DNA from 4 places in the Ectothiorhodospira lacustris genome. Region 1 is predicted to be linked to each of the others. Evidence: predicted binding sites of a transcription regulator. Region 1 holds the regulator's gene; each other region holds the start of a gene.

Evidence for each region. The regulator FliA, encoded in region 1, starts transcription of late flagellar genes. The targets are predictions, from matches to a motif close to GCTAAAGTTNNNNNNNNNNCNGCCGATA.
Region 2: LQ952_RS07180 (methyl-accepting chemotaxis protein) is a predicted target of FliA. The motif match lies at 4,504-4,531, and genes of this name have one in related genera.
Region 3: LQ952_RS06445 (methyl-accepting chemotaxis protein) is a predicted target of FliA. The motif match lies at 5,764-5,791, and genes of this name have one in related genera.
Region 4: LQ952_RS04765 (methyl-accepting chemotaxis protein) is a predicted target of FliA. The motif match lies at 5,740-5,767, and genes of this name have one in related genera.

Annotation. Positions count from the first base shown of each region.
Region 1 is NZ_JAJNQM010000004.1:27,306-34,811, forward strand. Features, by position in the region: gene LQ952_RS01610 (chemotaxis protein CheA) at 1-1,529, opposite strand, end outside; gene LQ952_RS01615 (protein phosphatase CheZ) at 1,632-2,390, opposite strand; gene LQ952_RS01620 (chemotaxis response regulator CheY) at 2,399-2,779, opposite strand; gene LQ952_RS01625 (RNA polymerase sigma factor FliA) at 2,881-3,603, opposite strand; gene LQ952_RS01630 (MinD/ParA family protein) at 3,606-4,445, opposite strand; gene flhF (flagellar biosynthesis GTPase FlhF) at 4,492-5,979, opposite strand; gene flhA (flagellar biosynthesis protein FlhA) at 6,065-7,506, opposite strand, start outside.
Region 2 is NZ_JAJNQM010000027.1:29,163-36,668, forward strand. Features, by position in the region: gene LQ952_RS07160 (phenylacetate--CoA ligase family protein) at 1-793, shown strand, start outside; gene LQ952_RS07165 (ACT domain-containing protein) at 821-1,258, shown strand; gene LQ952_RS07170 (DUF3422 family protein) at 1,276-2,580, shown strand; gene LQ952_RS07175 (fatty acid--CoA ligase) at 2,592-4,241, opposite strand; gene LQ952_RS07180 (methyl-accepting chemotaxis protein) at 4,598-6,214, shown strand; gene LQ952_RS07185 (CBS domain-containing protein) at 6,300-6,698, opposite strand; gene LQ952_RS07190 (P-II family nitrogen regulator) at 6,713-7,060, opposite strand; gene LQ952_RS07195 (DUF1538 domain-containing protein) at 7,057-7,506, opposite strand, start outside.
Region 3 is NZ_JAJNQM010000023.1:29,722-37,227, reverse strand. Features, by position in the region: gene LQ952_RS06465 (CheR family methyltransferase) at 1-345, opposite strand, end outside; gene LQ952_RS06460 (HEAT repeat domain-containing protein) at 345-971, opposite strand; gene LQ952_RS06455 (protein-glutamate methylesterase/protein-glutamine glutaminase) at 997-2,079, opposite strand; gene LQ952_RS06450 (chemotaxis protein CheW) at 2,146-3,735, opposite strand; gene LQ952_RS06445 (methyl-accepting chemotaxis protein) at 3,765-5,687, opposite strand; gene wrbA (NAD(P)H:quinone oxidoreductase) at 6,001-6,600, opposite strand; gene LQ952_RS06435 (LysR family transcriptional regulator) at 6,689-7,506, shown strand, end outside.
Region 4 is NZ_JAJNQM010000015.1:26,879-34,384, reverse strand. Features, by position in the region: gene LQ952_RS04800 (PilT/PilU family type 4a pilus ATPase) at 1-793, shown strand, start outside; gene LQ952_RS04795 (dihydroorotate dehydrogenase electron transfer subunit) at 815-1,690, opposite strand; gene LQ952_RS04790 (dihydroorotase) at 1,717-3,009, opposite strand; gene LQ952_RS04785 (aspartate carbamoyltransferase catalytic subunit) at 3,006-4,028, opposite strand; gene pyrR (bifunctional pyr operon transcriptional regulator/uracil phosphoribosyltransferase PyrR) at 4,025-4,534, opposite strand; gene ruvX (Holliday junction resolvase RuvX) at 4,531-5,010, opposite strand; gene LQ952_RS04770 (YqgE/AlgH family protein) at 5,003-5,560, opposite strand; gene LQ952_RS04765 (methyl-accepting chemotaxis protein) at 5,848-7,506, shown strand, end outside.

The sequences.
Region 1 (7,506 bases):
ACCACATCCATACCGACGCCGCGACCGGATACGTCGGAAATCTCCGTCTTGGTGGAAAAGCCCGCCCTGAAAATGAGATTGAAGGCGTCGTTATCCGAAAGACGCGAAGCCGCATCCTCATCCATCAAGCCTTTTTCCACTGCCTTTTTGCGCAGCACATCCGGATCCATGCCCTTGCCGTCATCGGAGATGGTCAGCAGGATATGGTCGCCCTCCTGGGCGGCTGACAGGACCACATGGCCGACACGCGGTTTGCCGGCGGCCAAGCGCTCCTCCGGTGACTCGATACCGTGATCCACGGCATTTCGCACCAGGTGCACCAGGGGATCGGCCAGGGCCTCCACCAGGTTTTTGTCAAGGTCGGTATCTTCCCCCCACAGCTCCAGATTGACCTCCTTTTTGAGACTTCGGGCCAGATCCCGGACCACCCGGGGAAAGCGCCCGAACACCTTCTTGATCGGCTGCATCCGGGTCTTCATCACGGCCGCCTGAAGATCCGCCGTGACCACGTCCAGATTGGTCACGGCCTTGGATACCTGTTCATCCCGCATGCGTGAGCGCAAGGTCGCCAGGCGGTTGCGCACCAGCACCAGCTCCCCCACCAGATTCATGATGTCATCCAGACGTTTGGTATCCACACGAACCGATGTATCGGCCAAGGGAGTGGACTTGGCCGCCTTCTCCACGCCGCCGGCTACCGGTGCCGCCGACGATGTTGCTGCCGGCACATTCGGCTGGGCGGTTTTAGGTCCCTCCCCCTTGCCGTGAAGGCTGTCCAGCAGGCTTTCGAATTCATCATCGGAGATGGTATCGCCTGCCCCAGGGGGGGATGCCTGGGCGGAAGCCGCGGACTCCGGCTTTCTACCCTGCAGTTCGTCCAGCAGCTGGTCAAATTCTTCATCGCTGATGGCGTCGCCATCAGCCTGAGCCTTTCCCGCGGAGACAGGCGGTGGAACCGCAGACGTCATGCTCTCCGGTTTCGGGCCGCCGTTTTGCTTTTGATCCTGAAGGGCATCCAGCAAAGCCTCGAACTCGTCATCCGTGATATCCCCCCGAAGCTCCCCCTGAGCCGGCACGGACCGCGGCGACACGGGTGTCGGCACGGGTGTCGGCACCGGAGGCGGCGGCGGTGCCTCCCCCTGGGGCAGGGTCAGGGGTTCCAGGGCCGCCATCAGGTGATCCGGCGCAGGGGCCGGCATCTCGCCGGAGCGCACCTCATCAAACATCCGGTTCAACACGTCCACCACCTGAAGGATGGTATCCATCAGGTTGCTGTCCACATGACGCTGCCCCTGGCGCAGCAGGTTGAACACGTCTTCGGCCCGGTGGCAGATCTTGACCAGGTTTTCCAGATTCAGGAACCCGGCCCCACCCTTGATGGTGTGGAAACTGCGAAAGACCGAATTGAGCAGATCTTTATCGTCGGGGGTCTGTTCCAGCTGAACCAACTGCTCACTGAGGCCCTCCAGCAATTCGCCGGCCTCAACCAGAAAGTCCTGAAGGATTTCGTCGTCGGTATCCAGACTCATGTCCGTCTCTCACGCCCAGTGCAATCGCACCCTGATATTCCGGTTTGGCGGCCGGACCGGCGAAATCTGAAACAGGCCGACGTCCCGGTGACAGGACAAGTTTTAAAATCCAAGGCTGGACAACAAGTCATCCACATCATCCTGGCTTTTTACCACGTCGCCCTGATCCGACGTCCCCTTGACCGCAGGGCCGGCCGGCTCGGTCCCCGCGCCCCTGTCCTTGCCTTCCGGCGTGGACAGACGCTTACCGGAGATACGCACCAGCCCCACCAGGCTGTCTTCCAGATCCTGCACCAAGGTCATGACGCGGCGGATGACCTGCCCCGTCAGATCCTGAAAGTCCTGAGCCATGAGCACTTCCGAAAGCTGACTGCGCAGCGTTTCGGCATCCCGTTCCGTATCCTCCAGAAACTCGGCCAGGGCTTGGCTCACTGAGCGGAACTCGTCCACGGACATTTCCCGCTGGCGAAAACGAGCCCAGTCAGCCCGCAATGCCTGCGCCCGGTTTGCCAACATTTCCGAGACCGGTAATGCCGCCTCAACGGCGTTCAGGGTGCGATGGGCGGCCTGGTCAGTCATGGCGACCACGTAGTTGAGACGTTCCTTGGCATCCGGAATATCCTGATGGGTCAGTTCGGAGAGACGGGAATCCAGGCGGAAACTGTTCAAGGCCTCGTGCAGGTCCCGGGTCAGCTTGCCCAGTTCCTGGAACAGCAGACTCTCGTGCATGCGCCCCATCTCTTCGATGAGTCGCCCGGCCCCTTCTTCATTGCCGGATTCCATGAGCTTGACCAATTCCCGGGCGCGTTCCAGTTGCTGCTGCTTGAACAGGGCCTCTTTGCTGTCTTCCTGGTTCTCCATGACGTTGTTCACCCTTTTTCCTGCAGTCTCTCGAAGATCTTGTTGATCTTCTCCTTCAGGGTTTCCTCGGTGAAAGGCTTGACGATGTAGCCGCTGACACCGGCCTGAGCCGCTTCAACAATCTGCTCGCGCTTGGCCTCGGCCGTCACCATCAGGACGGGCATGTCCTTGAGCCGGGGATCGGCACGCACAGCCCTCAGCAGATCGATGCCGGGCATGCCGGGCATGTTCCAGTCGGTGACCAGGAAGTCATAGTTACCGTTCTGCAGCATGGGCAGTGCGGTACTGCCGTCATCAGCCTCGGCGGTATTGTTGTATCCAAGATCCCGCAGCAAGTTCTTGATAATGCGGCGCATCGTGGAAAAATCATCCACGATGAGGATCTTCATGTTCTTATCCACAATAACCTCCCGATTAAACACACACCGAAGACACGCCCTTGAGCGGGGTGTTCCGGCATTCTGAAATCAATTCTGCCGGCAAGAGGGCATCAGACCCGCTCACCGTCCGCCACCCACTCGACCATGCGGGCCCTGAGACGAACCAGCGCCTGACCGTGGATCTGGCAAACCCGGGACTCGCTGACGCCGAGCACTTCACCGATCTCGCGCAGGTTCAGCTCGTCATCATAATACAGAGAGAGGATCAAACGCTCTCGCTCAGGCAAAGTGTTGATATGCTCGGCCAGGGCTTTCTGAAAATCCGCCCGGGTGACGGACTCCAATGGAGTCGGCCCCAGGCCCGGGAGGAAGTTGTCCACATCCCCATCCCCCTCGCACAGGTCATCAAAACCCAGCACGCGGCTACCGGCGGCATCCCGGAGCATGTCGTGGTAGGTTTCCAGATCCACCCCCAGGGTAGCGGCAATCTCCGGGCCGGTCGCCTCGCGCCCCGCCCGGTTTTCAATCTCCCGGATCACCTCGCTGATACGCCGGGCATTACGGTGCACGGACCGCGGCGTCCAGTCGCTCCGGCGGACCTCATCCAGCATGGCACCACGAATCCGGATGCCGGCATAGGTCTCAAAACTGGCCCCCTGGGAAGGGTCATAGTGACGGGCAGCCTCCAGCAGACCAATGACCCCGGACTGGATCAGGTCTTCCACCTGCACATTGGCAGGCAGGCGGGCGAGCAGATGGTAAGCGATTCGCTTAACCAAAGAGACATGCTCATCCACCAGTCGAGTATGGTCTGACTCTTTGCTGGCGTACATGGCTATGGCACTGATGTGACTGGCTCCAAGTCGTTTCGACCGCTGTTGATCAACCTTTCCACAAAAAACTCGATACCGCCACGGGTATTGCGGGGCATGGGCCACTGGTCGATGCGACCGGCAACCGCGCGAAAGGCACGGGCGGCGGGGCTGGAAGGATAGGCCTCCAGTACACTCTGCCGACGCTGAACCGCCTTGCGCAGCAGGTCATCATGGGGGATGGCGCCGACGTAATCGAGGATCACGTCCTCCAGAAAACGGTCACAGACCGACACCAGCTTGCGAAACAGGACCCTGCCCTCATCCTCATTGTCGTTGCGGACCATGTTGGCAAGGATGCGAAAGCGCGTCAGGCCATGATCCCGGTAAAGCACCTTGATCAGGGCGTAGGCATCCGTGATGGAAGCCGGCTCATCGCACACCACCACCAGCACCTCCTGGGCGGCCCGGCAAAAACTGGTGACGCTGTCATGGAGGCCGGCGGCAGTATCCACCACCAGCACATCCAGGGGATGAGACAACTCGCTGAAGGCACGAATGATACCGATATGCTGCGCTGGTTCCAGATCCGCCATGCGGGCGATACCCGAAGCGGCCGGCACGATCAGCATGCCCGCCGGACCTTCAAGCAGCACCTCGTCCAAGGTGTATTCGCCGTTGAGCACATGGTAGAGGTTGGCCTTGGGCTGCAATCCCAGCAAGACATCCACGTTGGCCAGCCCCAGATCGGCATCGAGCAGCATGACGCGCTTACCGCTCTGGGCCATGGCGGCGGACAGGTTCACCGACACATTGGTCTTGCCCACACCACCCTTGCCGCTGGACACTGCCAGGACACGCACCGGAGCGACCGCATCGACCGGTGAGGAAAGTCGGGCCGCCTGAGAATTACTGACTGGAGGCATGGACGTACCTGGCGTTGGGCTGGTTGATGGGCTCACGGAACATGGGAGAAACCACCTGGGCCTGACGGGTATCCCCACGCTCGCCACCGGCATCCGCCATCCTGGCGGCGGTGGCCACCAGCCGGGCGCCACGGGCCGGACGCAGATCATCGGGTATGCGCTGACCTTCGCTGACGAACGTCAGCGGCAGGCCGGCACTGATCAGGGTCGACAGGGCCTCACCCAGTGAAGCGGCTTCATCCACCTTGGTCAGTACGCACCCCTCCGGCTGCAATCGGGCAAAGGACTTCACGGTCTCCATCATCACGGCTTTCTGCACATTGGCCGCCATCACCAGCAGGGTCCTGGCAGAAGGCACCGACGTCAGGGACTCCAACTCGCCAAGCAGTTTCATGTCCCGTTGATTGGTGCCTGCCGTATCAATGATGACCAGGCGCTTGGATTTCAACCCCTCTAGCATATCTCCCAGCTGGCGTGCTGTCTGCGCCAGATAGACGGGAACCTCAAGGATCTGACCAAAGGTCTGCAACTGTCGATGAGCGCCGATGCGATAGGCATCCGTGGTGATCAGCGCCACGGAATCATGGCCGTGCCTGAGGCTCTGCAAGGCGGCCAGCTTGGCCACCGTCGTGGTCTTGCCCACGCCGCTCGGTCCCACCAGGGTCATGATGCCAGCCTGATCCAGAATGCCATCGGGGGTCACCGCCAAACGCCCGGAAAGATGAGTCAAGGCCTCTTGCCAAGCCTCCGCAGGGTCATCGGGATGGCTGATTGCCATGGCGATCTCCTTGGCCAGCTCCGGCTCCAGTCCCATGCGCTGCAGTCTGGCCACCACGCCGGCCCGTCCCGGATCTCGGCGCATGAACTCCTGCCCCGCCAGGCTGGCGAGCTGGTCCTGCAGCATGGCCCGCAGCCCTTGAATCTCCTTCTGCATGGCCAGGAGGGTCGGTTCCTGGGACCACTCAATATTGGCGACCTTCTTGGCCCTCGCCGGTTTCGAGGGGGCAGGCTCCGAGGCCGGGGGCGAGGTCGGCGGCGGCTCTACCACCGGCGTCATCAGGGCATGCAACCCCTCCTCCGCCCACACATCATCACGGCGGGCGCGCAGCGACGGAAACTCCCCTGACGAAACACGGACCCCGGCATCGGCCTTGAGGGACACTGCCGCTTCAGGCTCGGGCATCCCGGGGTCGGCCGCGGATTCCATTCCGGTGTCCGGTGCCCTGGAACGAAGCCGTACGTCAGGGGATATCGGCCGGCCGGCGGTGGATGTCGAGGCCCTGGAAACCGGCTCGCCCGCCTGGGTGGCCATCTCCAGTACCGCTTCCTCGTCGTAATCCATGGCAGCGATCAGTTCGATGCCACCCTCCACGCTGCGGCTGGAAAGGATCACCGCATCCGGTCCCTGATTTTCTCGCACCAAGCGAATGGCCTGGCGCATATCCGGTGCAAAATAGCGTTTTATCTTCATGACGGTAACCCGTTATCCCCGTTGCACTGGCTGGTCAAAGCGCTGCACACGTGCCTGAAAACACCTGATGCCTGTTCGAACTGCGTCACCCCACCTCCCTACCTACGGTGGCAACCACCCGGATCTGCTTGCTATCCGGAATCTCCGTGTAGGCCAGGACATGGAGCCCACGCACGGCTGAACGCAGCCAGCGGGACATCCAGGGGCGGATATCCGGCGACACCACCAGCACGGAAGGTTCGCCCGACATCTCCTGACGCTGGGAGGCCTCGGCAATGGAACGCTGCAGGCGTTCGGCCAGTCCCGGTTCGATTCCAAGTCCGGCACCACTGCCTCCCTGCGAGGACTTTTGCAATATCTGTTCCAACGCGGGATCAATGGCCAGCAAAGGCAGCTCTGAAGCGGTTCCCACGATATTCTGGACAATGGCGCGTGACAGGGAGATCCGTACCGCAGCCGTCAGTGCGTCAGGATCCTGACTCTTGGCACCGTGCTCCGCCAAGGTTTCGGCGATGGAGCGCATGTCCCGCACCGGGATCTGCTCCGCCAGCAGGTTCTGCATCACCTTGAGCACCACCCCCAGCGCCAGGGTCTTGGGCACCAGATTTTCCACCAGCTTGGGCGAATGCTTGGCCAGGGTATCCAGCAGATGCTGAACCTCCTCGTGGCCCAGCAGTTCATGGGCGTGGTCGCGCAGAATCTGGGACAGATGGGTGGCAATCACGGTCCCTGCATCCACCACGGTATAGCCCAGTCCCTGGGCCTCTTCCCGCTGCGCCGGATCAATCCAGAGTGCGTCCAGACCGAAGGTCGGATCCTTGGTAGGGGTGCCCTTCACCTGCCCGAAGACCTGGCCGGGGTTGATGGCCAGTTCCCGGTCCGGAAATACCTCACCCTCCCCCGTGGTCACGCCCATCAGGGTGAGCCGATAGTGATTCGGCCCCAGGTCAAGATTGTCACGGATGTGCACCGGCTGGATCAGGAAGCCCAACTCCTGGGACAGCTTGCGACGCACGCCCTTGATCCGGGCCATCAGCTGCCCCCCCTGGGAACGGTCCACCAGCGGAATCAGACGATACCCCACCTCCAGGCCCACCAGATCCACCGGCGGCACGTCATCCCAGGTGAGTTCCTTCATCTCCGGACTGGTGGGGGGCGGCGCCTCATCCTCCAGTGCCCTGGTGATTGCCGCGTCATCGGCGGCGCGCTGCTGGCTGATCAGATAGGCCGTGGCCCCCATCAGGGCGCCCAGGCTCAGAAATACCACGTTGGGCATGCCGGGGACCAATCCCAGGGAGCCCACGATCCCTCCCGCCACATAGAGGGCGCGAGGCGAACCGAACAGCTGCTTGACGACCTGCTGCCCCATGTCCTGAGCCGTCGACACCCGGGTGACGATAATAGCCGTGGCGGAAGACAGCACCAGGGAGGGGATCTGGGCCACCAGACCATCGCCGATGGTCAGCAGCACGTAGTTGGTGGCCGCATCCCCCACGCTCATGCCGTGCTGCAGCGTGCCGATCACCA
Region 2 (7,506 bases), on a different contig from region 1:
GATGAAGGACTTCAACGTCAGCGCCGTCTGCGCCACTCCCAGCTATTTCATCCATGTGATTGAACGGGCCCTGGACATGGGTCTGGACCTGCGGGAACTGCCTCTGCACACCGGCATCTTCGGCGCCGAGCCCTGGAGCGAGGAAATGCGCCGGCGCATCCAGGAAGGGGCCGGCATCAGAGCCTACGACATCTACGGCCTGTCGGAGATCATCGGCCCCGGGGTGGGCAGCGAGTGCGAACACCAGGACGGCCTGCACATCTTCGAGGATCACTTTTATCCCGAGATCATCGACCCGGAGACCGGTGCGGTACTGCCCGACGGGGAGGAAGGCGAACTGGTGCTCACCACCCTGAGCAAGCAGGCCATGCCCATCATCCGCTACCGCACCCGCGACATCACCCGCATCATCACCGAGACCTGCGCCTGCGGCCGCAGCCTACGCCGCATCCGCCGCGTGGGGCGCCGCTCGGATGACATGTTCATCATCCGCGGCGTCAACGTCTTCCCATCCCAGGTGGAAGCGGCACTGCTGGCGGTGGAAGGCACCCTGCCCCACTACCAGATCATCCTCACCCGCGACCACGGCCTGGACCAGATGGCGGTGGAAGTGGAGGTGACCCCCGAGGTCTTCAGCGACAAGGTCCGTGCCCTGGAAGATGTCCGCGCCGAACTGGCCAAGGCCATCGAGCAGATCATCGGCATCCGCGTGGCCCTGCGCCTGGTGGAGCCCCGCACCATCGCCCGCAGCGAAGGCAAGGCCAAGCGGGTGATCGACAAGCGTGCCATCTAGCCGGTCCGCATCAAGGAGTATCGTTACATGAAGCTGCAACAGCTTTCCGTGTTTCTGGAGAATCGTCCCGGACATCTGGCCGAACCCCTGGCCCTGCTGTCCCGGAAGGGTATCAACATCCTGAGCCTGTCCCTGGCGGATACCGCGGACTTCGGCATCCTGCGCATGATCGTGCGCGACTGGGAACAGGCCGCACAGGCGCTCAAGGCCGACGGCTGGGTGGTCAAGCTCACCGAGGTGGTGGCGGTGGACGTGGAAGATCGCCCGGGCGGCCTGGCCGAGGTGCTGCAGGCGGCAGGCAAGGCGGAGCTCAAGATCGAGTATATGTACGCCTTCTCCCTGCGACGCAACAACCGGGCCGCCCTGATCTTCCGCTTCGAAGAACCGGATCGGGCCATCGACGCCCTGTCGGCCGCCGGCTGCCATGTGATCGAGGCCGAAGCACTCTTCGCCGCAGTGGAATAAACAGGACGCTCACGGCCATGCCGCTGCCCTTCAAGGAACACCCGCTACGTCATGCACTCACCACCGAACTGCATGCCCGCACCTTTGAGCCCATCAAGGCACCGGCCAGAGTCTCGCACCTGGCCTTCATCTGCGGGGAACGGGGCAGCGGCCGCAACACCGAGCATCTGATCAAGCTGCTGGAACATTTCCGCGCCCCGGTACCGGAGTCCGTGGGCCAATACCATGTGGCGGATCTGGGGGGCATCCGGCTGCACTGGGAACGCCACACCGAGTTCGTCACCTATACCTTCACCGAACCCGGCCCCTACCGTCATCCCTTCGGGAATCCGGTCATCGAGCGCCTGCCGGCGGAATGGCTGGCGGCCTCGCCTGGGGAACTGGTCAGCGCCGTTTCCGTGGCGCTGGAGTCGAAGGACATGCCCGAGCGCAGCCTGCCCGAGCTGTACGAACTGTTCGAAGACAACATCGTCATCGGTTCCGAGGTGGTGGGAGGCCTGGGAAGGGCCTGGTCGGACCTGCGCATTCACAACGATGGTTACGCCCGCATCCTGCTGCGCAACGAAGGCCTCACCGATGCCCAGGCCGGGCGCATGGTCAAGCGGGTGCTGGAACTCAATGCCTACCGCGCCATGACGCTGCTGGCCCTGCCCATGGCCCGCAAGATCAGCCGTACCCTGGACATGGCGGATCGTCGTCTGGCGGAGCTGGCCGCCGGCATGGTGGAACAACCGACCCAGACCCCGGGCCAGCCGGTGGAAAGCCGACTGCTGGCGGAACTGACCGGCCTGGCGGCGGAAATCGAGTCGGCGGCGGCCCAGACCACCTTCCGCTTCGAGGCCTCCAAGGCCTATTACCGGGTGGTCAAGCAACGTTTGGAACAATTGCGTCAGCGGCGTATCGTCGGCCTGCAGACCTTCACCGAGTTTCTGGATGCCCGGCTGGCGCCGGCAGTGGCCACCTGCGAATCCGTGGGCAGCCGGCAACGGGACCTGGCGGAGCGGGCGGCCCGTCTCACCGCCCTGCTGCGGGCCCGGGTGGAGGTGAGCCTGCAGGCCCAGAACCGCAACCTGCTCGAATCCATGGACCGCCGCGCCAAGCTGCAGCTACGGCTGCAGGAGACGGTGGAGGGCCTGTCGGTGATCGCCATCGGCTATTACGGCGTGGGCCTGGTGGGGTACCTGCTCAAGGGCCTGGAATCCCAGGGCCTGCCCATCAATGCCAACCTGGGCATGGGGATTGCCATGCCCATCGTGGTGCTCAGCGCCTGGTTCTTCCTCAAGCGGGTGAAGAAGCGCCTGATGCAGGGTCACGGTGAATAGAACCTGACCGTTCAGTCTTCCTGAGCGGTCAGGTATTTCTCCCGCAGGGCCACCTTGTTGGTCTTGCCCACGGAGGTCTTGTCCACCTGCTCCACGAAGCGCACCTTCAGCAGGATGGACTCCTTGGGCAGCATGCCCTTGTCCACGAATTCGCGCACATGGTGGCTCAGATCGCGCTCACCCGGCTCGCTGCCGGCGCGGGGCACCACCAGGGCCAGGGGGATCTCGCCCCAACGCACCGCCGGCTGCCCGATGACCGCCACCTCGGAGACATCCGGGTGCTGCATGAGCACATCTTCCAACTCCAGGGAGCTGAGCCATTCCCCGCCCACTTTGATCACGTCCTTGGTGCGATCCGTGATGCGGATGCTGCCGGTATGGTCGCGACAGGCCACGTCGTGGGTATGCAGCCAGCCCCCGGCCCAGAGCCGCTCAGACTGTTTCTCGTCCTTCAGATAGCCCTGGGTCAACCAGGGTGCCCGGACCTGCACCTCGCCCGGCGCATGATCATCGCTCGTCACTTCCCTGCCCTCGGCATCCACCACGCGCAAGGCCACCAGCGGCAGGGGCTGACCGGTGCGTACCCTGCGGTCGATCTGGTCATCCATCTCCAATGCCAGTTCGGCATCACGCAACTGGGATATGGTGAGGATGGGGCAAGTCTCGGACATGCCATAGCCGGTATAGATATCCACGCCACGGTCCATGGCCTGACGGCATAAAGCCTTGGGCAGACTGGCGCCGCCGATCAGCACCTTCCAGCGCGACAGATCACGGTCCGCATTCTTCGGATCGTTGAGCAGCATGTGCAGGATGGTGGGCACGCAGTGGCTGAAGGTGACCGCTTCCGTATCGATGAGCCGGGCAAGCTGGTGGGGGATGTACTTGCCCGGATAGACCTGCTTCACCCCCAGCATGGTGGCCATGTAGGGGATGCCCCAGGCATGCACGTGAAACATAGGCGTGATGGGCATGTAGACGTCTTCCCGGTGGAAACGCCCCTGGGTGCCGTTGGAAGCCAGGGTCAGCAGGCCGGCCAGCGCATGCAGCACCAGCTGGCGATGGCTGAAATACACCCCCTTGGGCAGACCCGTGGTACCGGTGGTGTAGAAGCAGGTGGCCCGGGTGTTCTCGTCCAGGTCCGGGAAGGTCTCCAGGGGCTCTGTCGTCCGTAGCAACTGCTCGTACTCACCCACGAAATTCAGGCCCGCGGGATCGATACGGTCGACCACCTCATCAGACGGTTCATCCGTTAGCCGGATGAACTTCTGCACCGACTCGATCCGGCCACGAATCGGGGCCAGCAAGGGGATGAACTCATCGTGGATCAGGATCAGATCATCTTCGGCATGACTGATGGTATAGACCAGTTGCTCACTGGACAGGCGCACATTAACGGTGTGCAACACGGCCCCGATCATGGGCACGGCAAAGTAGCATTCCAGATAGCGGTGGCTGTCGTAGTCCATCACCGCCACGGTATCCCCCGGCCCGATGCCCTGGGCCTTGAGCATTGCCGCCAGTCTTGCGACCCGCTGCCGGAACTCGGCGTAACTGACACGACGCTCCCCCCTGTAGACGATCTCTTGTGCCGGATCGTAATGAACGGGAGAAAACAGCAGGTGCTTGATCAACAGGGCAGGCAAGGAACCCATGGGCATGACATAAACTCTCCTTTTGGGCAACATTGTCTGGGAATATACAGGATGAATCCACGCCGGTTGTCGGACGTTCACTGCCGATAATGGGGCTCAATGACAAAACTCAAAGCCTGAACGTTCGATCCGGCGCACAATGCGCCGTCGTACAGTCCACATTGCCTCCCCAACAGGATGCTTCCAAGGATCGGCCCGGCTCATTACCACGGGGCGAGTACTGTCGATCCGGAAAATGCCTTGTCGTGCGGCTCTGCTAGCATCAGGCCATCAACTTCTTGCCAACGCGGCCGATATCTACCCCATGCAGGGGCTGGTCAGGACAGTGCCGCAACGACCAATGGGTATCCTGGGGAACCAACATGCAACGTATCAACAACCTGCCGATATGGGTCCGCCTGGTGGGGGCCATGTGGCTCATCCTGGTGCTGGCCTGGGGCGGCATGACCGTTTGGACAGTACAGGAGCAGCGAAAAACGGCGCTCCATCAGGCGGAGACCTTCGCGGAAACGATCCATGAGATCACCATGGCCGGCCTGACCACGCTGATGATCACCGGCACCATCAACCGCCGCGCCGAATTTCTGGATCAGATCATCGAACTCCAGAACGTCAGTGACCTACGCGTCCTGCGAGGAGACAATGTCTCCCGACAATATGGACCCGGCACTGAACATGAAAGGCCTCAGGACGCCGTTGAGCGATCCGTGCTTGAAACCGGCGAACCCTACATGAGCCTGTCGGAGGACCGGTCCGCCCTGCGGGCCGTGATGCCCGTCTTCAACTCTCGCCAGTATCTGGGCAAGAACTGCACCCTGTGCCATGCCGTGGCCCCGGAGGGCGCGGTGCTGGGCGGTGTGAGCCTGCAAATCAGTCTTGCGGACGTGAATACCGCTTCGCGCCGGTTCGGCTTCAACTTTCTTGCCGTCGCCACCCTGATCAGCGTGCCGGTACTGCTGTTCCTGTTCCTGTTTACCCGCCGTTTTGTCACGAATCCCCTGAAGGAAATGACCCGTGGGCTCAAGGGCATCGCCGAGGGCGACGGTGACCTTTCCCACCGCCTGCCCATCCACGGCAAGGATGAGATCGGCCAGGCCTCTGTGGCCTTCAACGCCATGATGGATAACTTCCGCGACCTGATCAGCCGTGTGCTGCAGTCCACCAGCCAGTTGGCCAGGGCCGCCGGCGATCTGGCCTCGGTCACCGAACGCACCAATGACGGCGTCTCCCGCCAGCGTAGCGAGATCGACCAACTGGCCACCGCCATGAACGAGATGAACAGCACCGCTCATGAGGTGGCGCGCAACGCCCAGCAGAGTTCGGATTCCACCCGGCAGGCGGAAGAAGCCGCGCAGGAAGGCAAGCAGATTGTCTCCGGCACCATGAGGCGCATCGAACAGTTAGCCAAGGAGGTCCAGAAGGCGGCCGATGTCATCCGTGAACTGGACAACGGCAGTGAAGAGATCGGCAAGGTGCTGGACGTGATCCGGGGCATTGCCGAACAAACCAACCTGCTGGCCCTCAATGCCGCCATTGAGGCGGCCCGTGCCGGTGAGGCCGGTCGCGGCTTTGCCGTGGTGGCTGACGAGGTACGCTCCCTGGCCAACCGCACCCAGAGCTCGACCCAGGAAATTCAGGCCATGATCGAGCGCCTGCAGCAGGCCAGTCGCCGGGCGGTGACGGCCATGGACGAGAGCCGACAGTCAGCCCAGGCCAGCCGCGACAGTGCCGCACAGGCGGACACCTCACTGGACGCCATCACCCAGGCGGTCACCACCATCAGTGATGTGAATGCCCAGGTGGCCAGTGCGGCCGAGGAACAAAGCGCCGTGGCCGAGGAGATGAACCGCAATGTAACCAGCATCTCCGATGCAGCCGAGCAGAATGCCCAAGGCGCGGGAGAAACCACCCTCGCTTCCGAGCAGCTGGCACGACTGGCGGACGAGCTTCAGGAACTGGTCGGACGGTTCAAGGTCTGAAAACAGCACAGGGCGGACCCATGGGTCCGCCCTGCAGGCAGAGGGCTCAAGTCCGGCCCCACACAAAGTAAAGGGCCGTCACCACTCACACCGGGGCATCCTCCGAAATCTCCAGGATGGACGACACGATGTCATTCATCGTCACCAGTCCCACCAGGGTGTTGTCCCTGAGCACGACGATCCGGCGAATCCCCTGATTCACCATCAGCTTGGCCACATGCTTGACCTCCAGCACCTCCGGCACGCTGATCACCGGCTTGGAGCAGACGTCGTAGACATTGATCAGGTCGATGTCCCCCTCTTCCGCCACGATGGTACGCAGGATGGTGGTGTAGGTGATGATGCCGTAGGCATCGTGCTCATAGCGCTTATCCACCACCAAGGACTTGACCTTGTGCCTGCGCATCTCGCGCATGGCCTCGCGAACGGTGGCGAGAGAGGAAATCATCGCCACGTCCTTCACCATGATATCTTTGACCAGCATGAATTACCTCAGGCTCACAGCTCGTCCTTGAGACGATCTTCGAACTGTTCGATCTGGCGCATGTCGATGCCCGCAATATGCTCCAGAGGGACGGTGAATACTACGCCGTGGCTATGGGACTTCAAATCCAGCTCATCCCGCAGGGCCTTCATCACCGCCAGGGATAGCTTCTTTTCCAGCACCATCAGCAAGACCGACTGGCTGCCCTCGTAGGTCAGACCGAAGAAGGTCTTCTTCTCCTTGGCACCGATCCCCCGGGCATCCACGATGGTGACTCCACCGGCCCCCGCCTGCTTGGCGACATCGATGGCCTTCTCTTCCAGACTATCGGCCAGAATGGCCACCAGAACGGCAAACTTCATGACTGCGCTTCCCTCCACCGGGTGGTGAGTTCAACAGCGATAGCATAGAGCATCACGCTGATGATCGGAAATATGGACGCAAAGGCGATCAGGCCGAAGCCATCGATCAGGACGTTACGCCCCTCGATATGGGTGGCCAGACCAATCCCCAGCGCGGTCACCAGCGGCACCGTCACTTCCGAGGTGGTCACACCACCCAGATCATAGGCCAGCGCCACGATGTATTTTGGGGCCAACCAGGTCAGCAGGATGACCAGGGCATAGCCACCCATGATGTAATGGTGGATGGAATCCCCGGCGATGATCCGGTGCACCCCCACGGTAATTCCCACTGCCACGCCGATGGCCACCAGGATGCGGATGGTATTGCCGTTGAGACGTCCCTTGCCCGCCTCCTCCGCCTTCTGACCGATGGCGATCAGGGCCGGCTCCGCCATGGTGGTGGC
Region 3 (7,506 bases), on a different contig from region 1:
GGACCAGATACGGATGGGGCGGAAGGACGAGCGCCGGGCAACGATCTCGCGGAGGATGGAATCCACCAGACAGCGGAACTGATACTCCTCGCGGAAGAAGTAGGTTTCGTTCACCGTCATGGCATTGATCAGCGCCTGCAGTTCGGCACCCGAGGCCTGGAAGCGCAGCATGGTGAAGTAACTGCGAAAGCTCTCGTTGTCGGTGGCGGCCATGCGCTCCAGCAGACGCTTGTCCACGAAATAGCGCTTGCCGTCTTCGAACAGCATGCCGGTTTTTCGATAGAAGAATTCCCGGAACTTCTGAAAATCCTCATCACTGATGACGGAGGGTTTCTGCACGAGCATCACCCGGCCCCGATGCGCTTGAGGGCCAGATCGGCGGCAAACCGGATATAGGGCTCCTGGGGAAAACGCTGCTTGAGTGTCTGCAGGGCTTCCCGCGCCCGCAGACTGCCGACTTCACCCAGAAGGTCCAGGGCGGTGGCGCAGACGTTGACCTGATCGTCCTTGAGGATGACCTCGATCAGCCATTCCTCCACGTTGGGGTGGCGCAGGGATTCCAGTACGTTCACGGCAAAAATACGCACATCCGGGTCAGGATCGTGCAGAAGCTGCCCCATGTGGGGCGCCACCGGCTCGGGCAGTTCCTTGAGCACTTCAATGGCGGCATTGCGCCGCAGGGCATGTTCTGAGTACAGGCAGTCAATCAGTCCTCGAACAGCGACATCGTTGGCCATGCAGCCCAGCGAGGTGACGATCACCTGCAGTACGGTGGTATCCGTCTCATGTTGCAGCTGAGTGACCAGGGCCACGGCCGCCGCCGGGTGTTCCGCCAGATCACGGGCGGCCCAGCGACGTTTCATGGGGTCCTCGTCCAGCAGGGTCTGCAGCAGGGTTTCCAGGTTCCTGGGCTCCTGGCGCTCCCCGGGACTGTGGCAGGCGGGTGTGGGTTGTCCCTTTTTCAGTGCCATGAGGGATGCCGGGTGCGCGATGGGGTCAGCATGTCCTTACCCACTTGATGATCTGTTCGGCAATCTTTTCCACCGGCAGTACGGTGGTGGCGCCGCCACGCTTGATGAGTTCCGCCGGCATGCCGAAGACCACGGCTGATTGCTCGGATTCGGCCACGGTGCGCGCCCCCCGGTGCTTGAGTTCGGTGAAGCTGTCCGCTCCGTCGTAGCCCATGCCGGTGAGCATGACACCGATCACCCGACGCGGATCACAGTGCTGCAGCACCGAGCGCCCCAGCAGTTCCACCGAGGGGTGCCAGAGCATGTCCGGTGACTCCGGGCGGGCACTGACCAGGAGTCGGCCAGCCCGGCGCGTGACCAGGATATCGGCGCCGCCTCGACCAATGTGGATCTGGCCGGGTACCAGTTCCAGCGGTCGTCGCAGTTCCAGGACTTCCAGGGCGCACAGGCCATTCATGCGTTCCGCGAAGGGGCGAGTGAAGCTGGGGGGCATGTGCTGGGCCACCAGAACCGGCCAGGGGAAGTCCGCCGGTAACTGAGGCAGGATCTCTTCCAGGGTACGCGGCCCTCCGGTGGAGACGCCGATGATGACCAGTCCGTCACCGGAGATCTCCTCTCCCATCGGCGGAGGCTGTGAGGTGCGGGCAGGCCTGGCCGCCGCAGTAACACTCAGGTTGCCGCGGATACGGGAAGCCAAGCCGCGGGATTTCCGCAGGCGGGCACCGGCGGCGGCCCGCACCTTGGCGATGATCTCTGCTTCCACCTCGGTGATGGACAGGGAAATGGTGCCGCCCGGCTTGGGGATGTAGTCTACTGCCCCCAGGTTGAGGGCCTCCAGGGTGGCGATGGCACCCTTCTCGGTGAGCGAGGAAACCATCACCACGGGTACAGGGCGCTCTGCCATGAGCAGGGACAGGGCGGTCAGTCCGTCCATCTGCGGCATGTTGATGTCCAGGGTGATGACATCCGGCTGGAAGCTCCGGTTGAGTTCCACCGCTTCCTGGCCATGACGGGCCACTTCCACCTGGAAGTCCCCTTCCGCCATGAAAATGGCCTTTAGCTGGCGGCGCATCAGCGCGGAGTCATCGACAATCAGCAGCTTGATCAAGGTCCGCCCCGGGTCCTGTTGGCATTGAAGTGAAGCCGGTGCCGGCGTGGCCTGGCCCGGTTGTTGTTATGGGCTTTCGCCGTTTTCGTGATCCGTCAGGGTCGCGAGCGCTTCCCGCTGCTCCCGGGCAATCAGGCATGATGGGTCGATCAACTGAATCAGGCGTTTGTGTTGCTCCAGATTGGCCACCCGGGCGATCAGGCGGGCCTGCTCCACGGACAGTTGCGGCGCGGGTTCGATGGCGGCGCGAGGGATCTTGAGGACCTCGGCCACGGAATCGACGATGAAGCCGGTGCGCATGCCGTCCAGCAGGAAGACCATGATGCGCTGACGGTCGTTGCGCGGGGTGGGGGACAGGCCCAGCCGGCGCCGCTGGTCGATGACCGGCAGCACCGAGCCACGCAGATTGATGACGCCCTCGACGAAGGTGGGCGCCTTGGGCACCCGGGTGAGTTCATCGGGGACCCGCACGATCTCCTGCACGCTGCTGATGGGGACGCCGAATTCCTCCTTGTCGAGACGGAATACCACCACCTGCTCTTCATCGTCGTCCTGTTCTTCCTGGCCGTCCGGCGCGGACGGATCGTCTTCTTGCATGTTTTTCACGGTGCTGACCGCCTCCTGAATGGAAGAGTGCCGGAACAGGTGCTCGATGGCGATGATGGAGACCAAGCGTTTGCCATCCTGTCCCAGGCGACAGATCCGGGAGATTTCCCCCATGTCACCGCTGCCGGCGAGCATGGCCGGCATGGCTTCCACGGCGGCCAGTGGCACCCGCAGCACTTCGTTGACACTGTCCATGACCAGTCCCACGGTTACCGTACCCAGTCGCACCACCACGATGCGGCTGTGCTCATCAGGGGTGCGCACGGGGAGTTCGAACAGGCAGCGCAGCGAGACCAGAGGCAGCAGTCGGTTGCGCAGGGTCATCACCCCCAGTACGTGGGCCTCGGAGCGGGGCACCTTCACCACATGCTCGGGGAACTGGACGATCTCCTGGGTATGCTCGATGGGGATGGCGTACTCCTGTTCCGCCACTTCGAAGCTGACCAGCTGGAGTTCGTCCAGAGCATCCTCGTTATCGTCCTCATCGCCGTTTTGTTCCTGGGCCAGGGCCCGGGCCGCGGTGTTTCGGGCCATGCGGGCGATCTCGGCAAATTCCGCGCTGATCAGACGCTCGAAATCCATCACCATGACCATGGGAAAGCCGCCCACGCCCTTGAGCAGGCCTGCCAGCATCTCGGTATTCACCGTCGTGCTCAGGTCGGTGATATCCTCGATCTGTTCCGGTTCCACCGCCACCACGCTGCTGACCCGGTCGACGACGAATCCCAGCGGCTGGCCCAGGTCGATCACCAGGGCACGGGAGGCATCGTCGCTGTCCCGTTCCTCAAGGCCGAACAGGCGGCGCAGACTGATGATGGGCAACACCTTGCCGCGCAAATTGGCCAGCCCTTCCAGGGTGGCTGGGCCCAGCGGCACCCGCACCACCTCAGGGACGCGGATGATTTCCTGCACCGGGGCCATGTCCACCCCGAAGACCTCGTTACCGCAGATGAAGATCACGAACTGCCGGACGTCGGATTCGTGCTTCGGGTCCGGTGACTGAGTATCACCCCCGCCTGGGGGGGATGATGCGACCGTTTCGTTGGTCATGACGATCTCCCGCAATACGGTGGCTGAGGTCAGGCGCTCTGCAGTTCATCGGCCAAAGAGGCAATCTCTTCGATGGCCGCCGCCAGTTCCTCGGCGCCCTGTGCCTGCTGACCGGCAGCCGAGGCCGCTTCGGCGGAGGCCTTCTCCGCTTCTTCGGCGGCGGCGGCGATCTGTTCGACACCGGTTTTCACCTGGCCGATGGCGGTGGCAATCTCGGTGGCGGCATTGAGTACCTCCAGCGCATTTTTCTGCACCGTGGCCACGTCGGTTGTTGCCGTCTGCAGGCCCTGGGTGATGGACCTGGCCTTCTCGGCCTCGACATTGGCGGTATTGATGTTTTCTTCCAGGTCTCGCCAGACGGTATCGATCTGATCCTGTACTGCCTTCACCAGGTCCTTGATGCGATCGGCGTTCTCCGCCGAGTCATGGGCCAGGTTGCGGATATCCGTGGCCACCACCACGAAACCCTTGCCGAATTCGCCGGCGCGGGCGGCTTCGATGGAGCCGTTGACCGCCAGCATGTTGGTCTGGATGGAAACGGTGGTGATGGCATCCACGATCTTGTCGATACGCCGTGAGATCAGTTCCAGGTTCTTGATTTGGCGCAGGCTTTCTCGGGACGCATCAGCGGATTCCGCAACGCCTCGGATGAGGTTTTCCATGCCGTCCTGGTTGGACTTGAGCAGCTGTGTGATGTTGCGGATATTCTCATCCGCGCTCGTCGCCCGGTGCTGGGCAACCTCCAGCCCTTTTTCGATCTGGTTTACGGCAGCGGCGGATTCCTCGGTGGCGGAGGACTGCAGCTGGGCACTCTTGCGGATCTGGTCCAGGGCCGCCATGACCTGCGCTCCGGACCGGTTGATCTCCTGTACCGCCGACGACAGCTGTTCCGCGGCCGAGGCCACTTCTTCGGCGCTCTTGCTGATGTCGGTGGAGCTGCGCAGTTCTTCCGCCAGTTCGGACAGGCTCTGGGCTGCCTGCTCGCATTCACCCAGTGCCTGGGTCTGTTCCGCCACGGTCTTGGCGGATTCTTCGGCGGCGGCGGATTGCTCCTCGGCGGCGGTGGCGATCTCTTCAGTGCCTTTCAGGGCCTGCCTGGCGGCGGTCTCGGACTGCTGTGCGCCGGTGGCGATTTCCTGAATGCCGCTGGTGATCAAGGCGGTGTCATCGCGGATTCGGTCCAGTTGCTGGGTGATCTGCTTGCCGTTTTCCACTTCCTGCCCGACCTTGCCGGCGGAAGTGTTGATGCCTTCGGAGATCTGCTTGACGTCGTTCTGTATCTGGGCGACCAGATCCTGGATCTGCTTGGCGCTCTTCTCCGAGGTTTCCGCCAGGGTGCGAACCTCGTCGGCGACCACGGCAAAACCCTTGCCGTGCTTGCCGGCCCGGGCTGCCTCAATGGCGGCATTGAGGGCCAGCAGGTTGGTCTGATCGGCGATGCGGGCCACGGCCTTGACGATATCACCGATGTTGGCCGCCTGTTGCTCCAGTTCTCTGACCATCTTCACCGACTCACCCTGACGCTGGGCGCTCACCCCCACATTGGTGATGAAGCCGGCGATCTCGCCGCTGACCCCCGTGACCAGCTCCTTGAGGGTCTCCACCCTGGTTTGGGCGCTGTTGGCGTTTTCCAGCTGACGGTTCAGGGCCTGCGTGACTTGCTTGAAGGCGGTGAGGGATTCCTGGGCGGCACCGGAGGCCTCCTCGGCGCCGGAAGCGATCTGATCGGAGGCACGTTTGAGTTCTTCGGCGGCGGAGGCGGCCTCATTGATGCCGGAGGCCAGCTGGGCGGTGGCGGAGGCGATGCGCTCGGCGGCCTGCTGTTGCTTCGCCAGGGTGCGAGCGCGTTTGCGCTGGGCTTCTGCGTCGCGGGCCGCGGCGGCATGGGTGCGGGCATCCTCACCGCCGGCGGATGAGGGCGAGGTGCCGGGAGTCTTTTTCACGAGGGCCATGGCGCGTTCCTGGACTGGGTGACCAATCAAAAGAGGGGGGGCGAATGCAGCGACGCTCACCTGATTCTAGACCTGGTATCGGCAGCAAGGCGGGATTCTGGATGGCCGCGAAAGGATTTCGGACAAGCGCGCAGGGATGCGTGTCACGATCTAGACCTCCTGGCCGGTTACTGCGCATTTCGGACAGGCGCGCAGGGATGCGCGTCTCAGTTGAGCCCATGTTTCCGGGAATCGCCGACGGGATGGCTCGCCGGAGGATGGCCGCATGAATTCCATGTGGTGCGGCCGGCTCGGCTCCGGCGGCCCATGATTCTCAGCCCCCCAGCTTGCCCGCGATCCGCGCCACGTGGCTACCCTGCAGCCGCGCAATCGTCAGTTCCTTCTCACTGGGTTGGCGGCTGCCGTCGCTGCCGGCGATGGTAGCGGCGCCGTAGGGGCTGCCGCCCCGGACTTCGGAAATGTCGGTGGTTTCCGGTATCGCATAGGGGACGCCGACGATCACCATGCCGTGATGGGCCAGGGTATGCCAGAAGGAGGTGATGGTGGTTTCACCGCCGCCGCCGGTGCCGGTGGACGTGAACACGCTGCCCACCTTGCCCACCAGCTTGCCCTGGACCCACAGGCCGCCGGTGCGATCCAGGAAGCTGCGCATCTGGGAGGCCATGTTGCCGAAGCGGGTCGGGGTGCCGAAGATCACGGCGTCGTAATCCGCCAGTTCGTCGGGCTGGGCGATGGGGGCCGACTGATCCAGCCTGGCACCGGCCTTGCGGGCATCTTCCTCGCTCATCAGCTCCGGCACACGCTTGATGTCCACGACGGTGCCTTCCACGCTGCGCGCCCCTTCGGCAACGGCCCGGGCCAGGGTCTCGACGTGACCGTACATGGAGTAATACAGGACCAGGACCTTGCTCATGGTGATCTCCTTGAAAGAGGGATGTGTGCTTTGATTGAAGCCCTTCTACTGTGCTTGATAAACCCGGCTATCGGCATAATATCAATGCATGAAAAACATCAATCTGCCGGACTTTGACCTTGTACGCGCCCTGCGGGTCTTCGTGACCGTGGTGGAGTGCGACGGCTTCAGCGCCGCTTCGGAGCGGCTGTGCCTGGCCCGAGGGCAGCCCAGTCGTTATGTGAGCAAGCTGGAGCGCCATCTGGGTACCCGGCTTCTGCAGCGCACCACCCGCCGCCAGTCCCTCACGGAGGCGGGCAGCGCCTTTTATCCGCGGGCGGTGCGCATTCTGCAACTGGTGGACGAGGCCGAGCAGGACCTGGCCCTGGAAACCGACACGGTGCGGGGCCGTCTGCGTCTTTCGGCGCCGGTCAGTTTCGGGATTCGTCATCTGGCGCCGGCCCTGGCCGAGTTCAAACGGCAACATCCCCAGGTGTCACTGGATGTGACCTTCAACGACCGTATCGTGAACCTGGTGGAGGATGGGTTCGATCTGGCGATCCGTGTCGCTTCCCAGCTCAATCCCACCCTGGTGGCCCGGCCGCTGGCCACGGTGGACCTGGTGCTGTGCGCCGGTCCCGGCTATCTGCGGGAACGGGGCTCCCCCGCCCATCCTCGCGATCTGTCGGATCATGAATGTCTGGTGTACACCAACGATCCCGCCGGCCATGACTGGCGGTTTTGCCACGACGGGGATGAGCAGGTGGTCCGGGTGCACGGTTCGGTGCGGTCGGACAACGGCGAGATGCTGGTGGCCGCCGCCGAGGCCGAATTGGGCTTGGTGCTGATGCCTCGCTTCCTGGCTGCCGATGCCCTGGCGCGGGGCCGACTGGTCACCTGCCTGGATGCCTGGCAAGCGCCGACACT
Region 4 (7,506 bases), on a different contig from region 1:
TAAGTCCACCACCCTGGCCTCGATGATCGACCATCGCAACAGCACGACCACCGGCCATATCCTGACCATCGAAGACCCCATCGAGTACAGCTTTACTCACAAGAAGTCCATCATCGGTCAGAGAGAGGTGGGGCTGGACACCCTGTCCTATGACAATGCCCTGCGCGAAGCCATGCGTGAGGCGCCGGACATGATCATGATCGGCGAGGTGCGGGATCTCAATACCATGAAGGCCGCCATCGCCTATGCGGATACCGGCCATCTGGCCCTGTCCACCCTGCACGCGGTGAACGCCAATCAGGCCCTGGACCGCATCATCAACTTCTTTCCCCCCGAGTCCAAGCAGCAGATTCTCATGGACCTGTCGCTGAACCTGCGGGGCATCGTTTCCCAGCGCCTGTTGCTGGGTAAGGAGGGCAATCGGTTGCCGGCGGTGGAAGTGATGGTGAACACCCCCTATATCTCCGAACTGATCCGCAAGGGCGAGATCAATGCCATCAAGCAAGTCATGGAAAAGGGCGGGTCAGTGGGCATGCAGACCTTCGATCAGTCCCTGTTCGAACTCTACAAGGCCGGACTGGTGACCTTGCCGGAGGCCCTGGCCAAGGCCGACTCCCGAGGCGATCTGGAATGGCGCATCCACTTCGGTGGCGGAGTGAAGAGCCTCAAGAAGGACGATGACGACCTGGCCATGCCTGGAGACAGCGATCCTGCCATCCGCGGCAAGAACGACGGCCGCAAGGGCTTCGACGAAACCCTGCGGCCATTGTCCGAAACCAAAATCAAGGAATAGCGGAAAGCGGCTGTCTCTTGCTCAGCCGAACACCGACTTCGCCTCAAACACCGGCCCGTCCACGCAGACCCGCTTCATGCTGCTGCCTTGGTCCGTCTGCACCTTGACCACGCAGCCGGCACAGCCGCCCACGGCACAGGCCATGTATTCCTCCAGGGAAACCTGGCAGGGCAGGTGGTATTCCCGGGCCAGGGCGGCACAGGCCTCCAGCATGGCATGGGGCCCGCAGGCATAGACCTGGACTTGTCGACGCTGTTCCGGTGACAGGGCGTCCAGCCAGTGGCGGGCCAGATCCGTCACATAACCTTCATGGCAACCGGGGAAGCCTGCCAGGCTGGTGAGCCGGGAGGGCACACCCCAGTCTTCCAGCAGGGGCATGGCGGCAATCACCCCCTCCGGCATGCCCGGGACCAGGATGCGGGAGGGAGACGCCTTGAAAGGAAAGGGGACTTCGGAGCCCATGATCACGAACGGCTCGCTCACCGGGTCCTTGCGCATGGCGTCGGCCAGGAACACCATGGGCGGGATACCCACACCGCCGCCCAGCAACAGGGCGCGGGGGCGATCCCCATGGGGCAGGGTGAAGGGCTTGCCGATGGGTCCCATCAGGTTGATCTTCTCACCTACCTGACGTCGGGAAAGTAGCTGTGTCCCCTGGCCTACGGCCTTGTAGAGAAATTCCACCCAGCCCTCATGGGCATCCACCCGCATGATGGACAGCGGGCGGCGCATGGGTAACTGGGGATCGCACTGCAGATGGGCAAAGCAGCCGGCCCGCGCATGGGCGGCACACTGGGGCGCCTTTACCCGCAGGACGTGCTGATCACCCGCATGGGCGGTATGGGACAGGATCGGGGCATCTTCCACGAAGATGGTCCCGCGATGGGGTTTGTTCATCAGAGAGTCTCCACAAAAGGCCCCGCTTATACCTGTCGGGCCTGCAATTCAAAGATCACCCGTCCCGCCACCAGGGTGTGCGTTACCCGAGGCCGGAAGTCCCAGCCGAAGAAGGCGCTGTTGCGTCCGGCGCTGAGCCAGTTGTCCGGCCCCGGCGCATGGCCCCGCTCCGGGTCGACGATGGCGATGTCCGCCCGGGCGCCCACGCCCAGGGTGCCCACCTTCAGTCCCAGGATGCGGGCCGGCCCCGCCGTGATCCGCCTTATCGCTTCGGGTAGCGGCAGCACTCCCTCTTCCGCCAGCCGCAGTGCCAGAGGCAGCAGGGTCTCCAGGGTGGACATGCCCGGCAAGGTGGCCGGGAAGGGCGCCAGCTTGGCGTCCGCCTCCTGGGGCTGGTGGTCCGAACAGATGGCTGCGATGGCGCCCTCTGCCACGGCCTTGCGCAGGCCGTCCCGGTCCCGCAGGGTGCGCAGCGGCGGTATCACGTGACACAGGCTGTTGAAATCCGCCACATCCATCTCGGTCAGGAACAGCTGATGGGCGCAGACATCGGCGGTGACCGGCAGGCCGTCTTCGATGGCTCGGGCCACCATGGCGGCCCCGCGCGCTGTGGAGAGTCGGCAGACATGGATGCGCGCCTCGGTCTGGGCCGCCAGGGCCAGCAGCACGCCCAGGGCAGCGGTTTCCGCTGCTTCCGGGATGCCCGGCAGGCCCAGACGGGTGGCTACCGCCCCTTCATGGGCACAGCCCTGGCCCGCCAGGGACCAGTCGATGGGATGCAGGTACACGGTGATGTCATGGCTGGCGGCGTATTCCAGGGCTCGGCGCAGTAGCAGGTGACTGCCCATGGGCCGCAGGGCCTGGCTCATGCCCAGGGCACCGGCCCGTCTCAGGGCCGCCATGTCGGACAGCTGCTGCCCCTTGAGGCCCGCCGTCAGGGCACCCAGGGCATGGACCCGGACACCGCAGGCCTGGCGGGCACGGCGGTTGATCAGTTCGATCTGGGCCGGAGAATCCACCACCGGACTGGTGTCCGGCGGACACACCAGGGTCGTGATGCCCGCACTGGCCGCGGCGCGGGTTTCGGAGGCGATGGTGGCCTTTTGCTCATGTCCCGGTTCACCCAGTCGGGCGGACAGGTCCACCAGGCCGGGCAGTACCCAGCGGCCATGGGCATTGATGCGCCGGTCCGGGCTGTAATCCTCGGTCGGGGGGGCTCCCAGGGCAACGATCTCCTCTCCTTGGATGTATAGATCCGTGACCTGGTCCACACCGTTGTCCGGATCGATTACCCGGCCCTGTTCGATCAGCAGTTTCATGCCGAGCCCCCCTGATTCACGCTGCCGCCCATGATGGTGGACATCACCGCCATGCGCACGGCGATGCCGTTGCTGACCTGTTCCAGGATGACCGACTGAGGGCCATCCGCCACCCGGGAGTCGATCTCCACGCCGCGGTTGGCAGGTCCCGGATGCATGACGATGCAGTTCGGCGCAGCCAGGGCCAGGCGTTCTTCGGTCAGACCCCAGAGCTGGAAGAATTCGTGCTCGGAGGGCAGCAGGCCGCTTTCCATCCGTTCCTTCTGCAGGCGCAGCATGATGATCACGTCCACGTCCTTGAGGCCGGCGCGGATATCGTGAAACACATGCACCCCCAGATCCTCCACATAGGCAGGCAGCAGGGTCTTGGGGCCGATCACCCGGACTTCGCCGGTATTGAGCAGGTTGAGGGCGTGGATCTGGGAACGGGCCACCCGGGAATGCAGGATGTCACCCACGATGGCCACCTTCAGGCGGGTGAAATCCCCCTTGTGTCGGCGAATGGTGAACATGTCCAGCAGGGCCTGGGTGGGGTGGGCGTGGCGGCCGTCGCCGGCATTGAGCACGCTCACATGGGGCGCCACATGGCGGGCGATGAAGTGGGCCGCGCCGCTGTCCGCGTGGCGCACCACGAACATGTCCACGTACATGGCCTGGAGGTTTCTGAGGGTGTCCAGCAGGCTTTCGCCCTTCACCGTGGCCGAGGTGCTGATGTTGATGTTCAGCACATCCGCCGACAGGCGCTTGGCCGCCAGTTCGAAAGTGGTCCGGGTCCGGGTGCTGGCCTCAAAGAACAGGTTCATCACCGTCTTGCCCCGCAGCAGGGGCACTTTCTTCACCGACTGGGCATTCATTCCGGCAAAGGACTCGGCGGTGTCCAGGATCTCGGTGATCAGGGCCCCCGAGAGTCCCTCGATGGTGAGCAGGTGCCGCAGCCGCCCCTGGGCATTGAACTGCAGGGACGGTGGCAGGGGACCGGCGGCGGGTCGGGATTTGGCCGGGCTATCCTGATCGATCATGACGCAGGCTCCAGTTTGACGATGTCCAGACGCAGGGGGTCGGGTCCCCGCAGCTTCACCTGCTCGTCGGCACGCAGCTTGAGGTGCCGGCCCACCACCTGGGCCTGGACGGGCAGTTCCCGTCCGTCCCGTTCCACCAGCACGGCCAGCATCACGGAGGCCGGGCGACCATAGTCGAACAATTCGTTCATGGCGGCGCGGATGGTGCGGCCGGTGAACAGGACATCGTCCACCAACAGGATATGGCGCTCATCCACGGCGAAGGGCAGGGAGGACGGCCGCACCTGGGGGTGCATGCCCATGCGGCTGAAGTCGTCCCGATAAAAGGAGATGTCCAGTTTGCCCAGGGGTTCGTTCAGACCCAGGCGCCGGTGCAGCTGTTCGGCTACCCAGACCCCGCCGGTATGGATGCCCACCAGGGCGGGGTCCTTGATGTGCTGCTCCGACAGGTGGCGGCGCAGGGCCTCCGCCATGCGGTCCAGAAGGGTGCTGACAGGTTCGGTCATGAAACGATCTCTTGGGCAAGCCAGTGTTCCAGGAAGACGGCCGCTGCGACGGCATCGACGTCTTCCTTGCGAATGCGCCCCCGCCGGCCTTCCCGGCGCTGGGACTTGAGATGGGACTCCGCCTCGGCAGAACTGAACTGTTCGTCCACCTGCCGCACCGGCAGGGCGTAGCGGGCCCGCAGGCGGTCACAGAAGGCCTGGATACGGCGGGCCAGTGGGTGTTCACTGCCGTCCGGGGTGCCGGGCAGGCCCACCACCAGCAGGGTCGGCTGCCATTCCCGGATCAGGGTGTCCAGGCGCTGCCAGTCGGGGATGCCGTTGCGGGCAGGCAGGGTCTCCAGGGGGGTGCCGGTGCGGGTGACCCCATTGCCTACGGCCACGCCGATCCGTTTTTCCCCGTAGTCCAGGCCGAAGACCGTGCCGGGTGTGCCGATGTCCTGGTCCCTCTTGCGGCGCAGGGTGCGGGTATCAGGCATGACCTGCCTGGCCGCTCATGAGGGATAGGTCCACTCCGAGCTGACCGGCGGCAGCCTGCCAACGTTTTTCCGCCGGCTGCCGGAACAGGATGTCCACGTCCGCTTGGCAGGTGAGCCAGGCGTTTTCTCCGATTTCCTGCTCCAGTTGCCCCGGCCCCCAGCCGGCATAGCCCAGGGCGATCAGGTAGGTGTCGGGACCGCCCCCTTCGGCCATGGCCTCCAGGATATCCCGGGAGGTGGTGACGGCGATGCCGTCGCTCACCTGCATGGTGGAGGTCCAGCGACGATCGGCCGGGTGCAGGATGAAACCACGGTCCGGCTGCACCGGGCCGCCGTTATAGACCCGGACCTGACCGGTGGGCACCTTGGCACTGATGCCCATGTGGTCCAGCACCATCTCCAGGGTGAGATCCGTGGGATGGTTGATGACGATGCCCATGGCCCCCTCATCCGTGTGCTCGCACAGGTAGGTGACGGCATGATGGAAGTTGGGGTCCGCCAGGGTGGGCATGGCGATCAGGAACTGGTCTGTGAAGTTCGCGCTACGCATAGGTCTGGGTGTCGCGGCTGAATCCGGCGTCTAGTGTACACTGTCCCCATGTCCGGTCGTAGCGTCACCGATGATTGTCGGCCTTGTCCGGTCCGGCCCTGGGCTGAGTGCCGTTGCCCACCATGTGTCCTGCCGCTTCGGAATCGGCTGAACCCGAAATGCGATGGGTATTGCCTGAATCTCAAGATTCCGGCCGGGGGGCCGCCACCTTGAGAAGAATGTTTCGATAGCAAACTGCGGTCTTCGTGCCGCAATGTGTTGAGCGGCGCTTTTTTCAGGATGGTGAGATGCTTAACCGACTCCGGCTTCTGCCCAAAATGCTGGTCCTTTTCGGTGTGCCGATGGCGCTGGCTTTTGGATTGGTGGCCGTCATCGTCATTTCCCAGGTCAATCACCGGGTGGTGGCGATCATAGAGGACTCCGCCGCAACCATGGCGTCGGGAGGTGCCGAAAGCGTGGGCTGGTGGGTGGAATCCCACATGGCGGTGGTGCGCACCCTGGCTCAGACGCATGTCCTGAGTTCGGGAGATACCGATGCCATCTCGCAACTGCTGGAGCATTTCGGCGCACACATGAGCGATGAGTACGAGGTGCTGTTCTTCCTGAACACGGAAGGGGAAGCCTTTTACCACAATCGCCACCGTTCCAATCTGGCTGATCGGGCCTATTTTCAGCAGATTGTGCGCAGCAAGACCCGTGAAGCACTGGTGACCGACCCGGTCTATTCCCGCAGTACAGGGAATGCGATCACGGTATTCGCCCACGCCGTCAAGGACGCCCGGGGTGAAGTCATCGGTCTGGTGGCGGTGACGGTGACGCTGGATACCTTGACGGATATCGTCGGCGACGCCGTGGATCAGTCAGGCGCCATTGCCTGGGCGCTGGGTTCCCAGGGCGTTTACATCGCCCATCCTGATGCCGACCTGCGCATGACTTCCAATGCCCTGGAGTCCCGCGGGCAGGACTATGCGGGGCTGGCGCGGCGCATGGTGGACGGCGGGCAGGGACTGGCAGACTTGGCGCTGCATGACGGGCGTGCCTATAAGGTGGCGTATCACTCCATTCCCCATACGCCGGGTTGGTCCATGGCCGTGGCCATTCCTGCCGACTACCTGATGGCCACGGCTCGGGAGCTGACCCTGACCCTGGTACTGGTGTTCGTGATCACGTTGCTGTTGCTGGTGGGCATTATCCTTCTGGTAGCGCGGATGATCGTCAGCCCGGTGACGGAAACCCGCCTGGCTTTGGACCGGATTGCCGCGGGGGATGGGGACCTTACCCAGAGGCTGAGGGACAACCGCCACGATGAATTCGGCGATCTGGCGCGCAGCTTCAACACCTTCGTGAGCGGGGTGCACACCCTGGTGAGACAGGTCTCCGTGGCCACCGGCCAGTTGGGTGCGGCGGCGGAGCAGTTGGCGGTGTCCAGTCGCCAGGCCAGCGAACAGGTCCTGCAACAGCAGTCGGAGACCGAACAGGTGGCCACCGCCATGACTCAGATGGCCGCCACCGTCACCCAGGTGGCGGGCAACGCCTCCCTGGCCGCGGATGCGGCTTCGTCTTCGGATCGGGCTGCCCAGGATGGTGCTCGGGTGGTGCAGCAAACCTCCCGGGAGGTGGGTGAACTGGCCCGGGAGGTCCAGGAGGCGGTGGCGGTGATCCACCGCCTTCAGGACGATGCCGAGTCCATCGGCACTGTGCTGGAGGTGATCCGCGGCATTGCCGAACAGACCAACCTGCTGGCCCTGAACGCCGCCATTGAGGCGGCCCGGGCCGGGGAGCAGGGAAGGGGCTTTGCCGTGGTGGCGGACGAGGTACGCAGCCTGGCCACCCGGACCCAGTCTTCCACCCAGGAGATCAACGGGATCATCGAGAAGCTCCAGTCCGCGGCCCGGGCTGCCGCCCGGGTGATGGATGCCGGACATGCCAAGGCCACCGACGGTGTG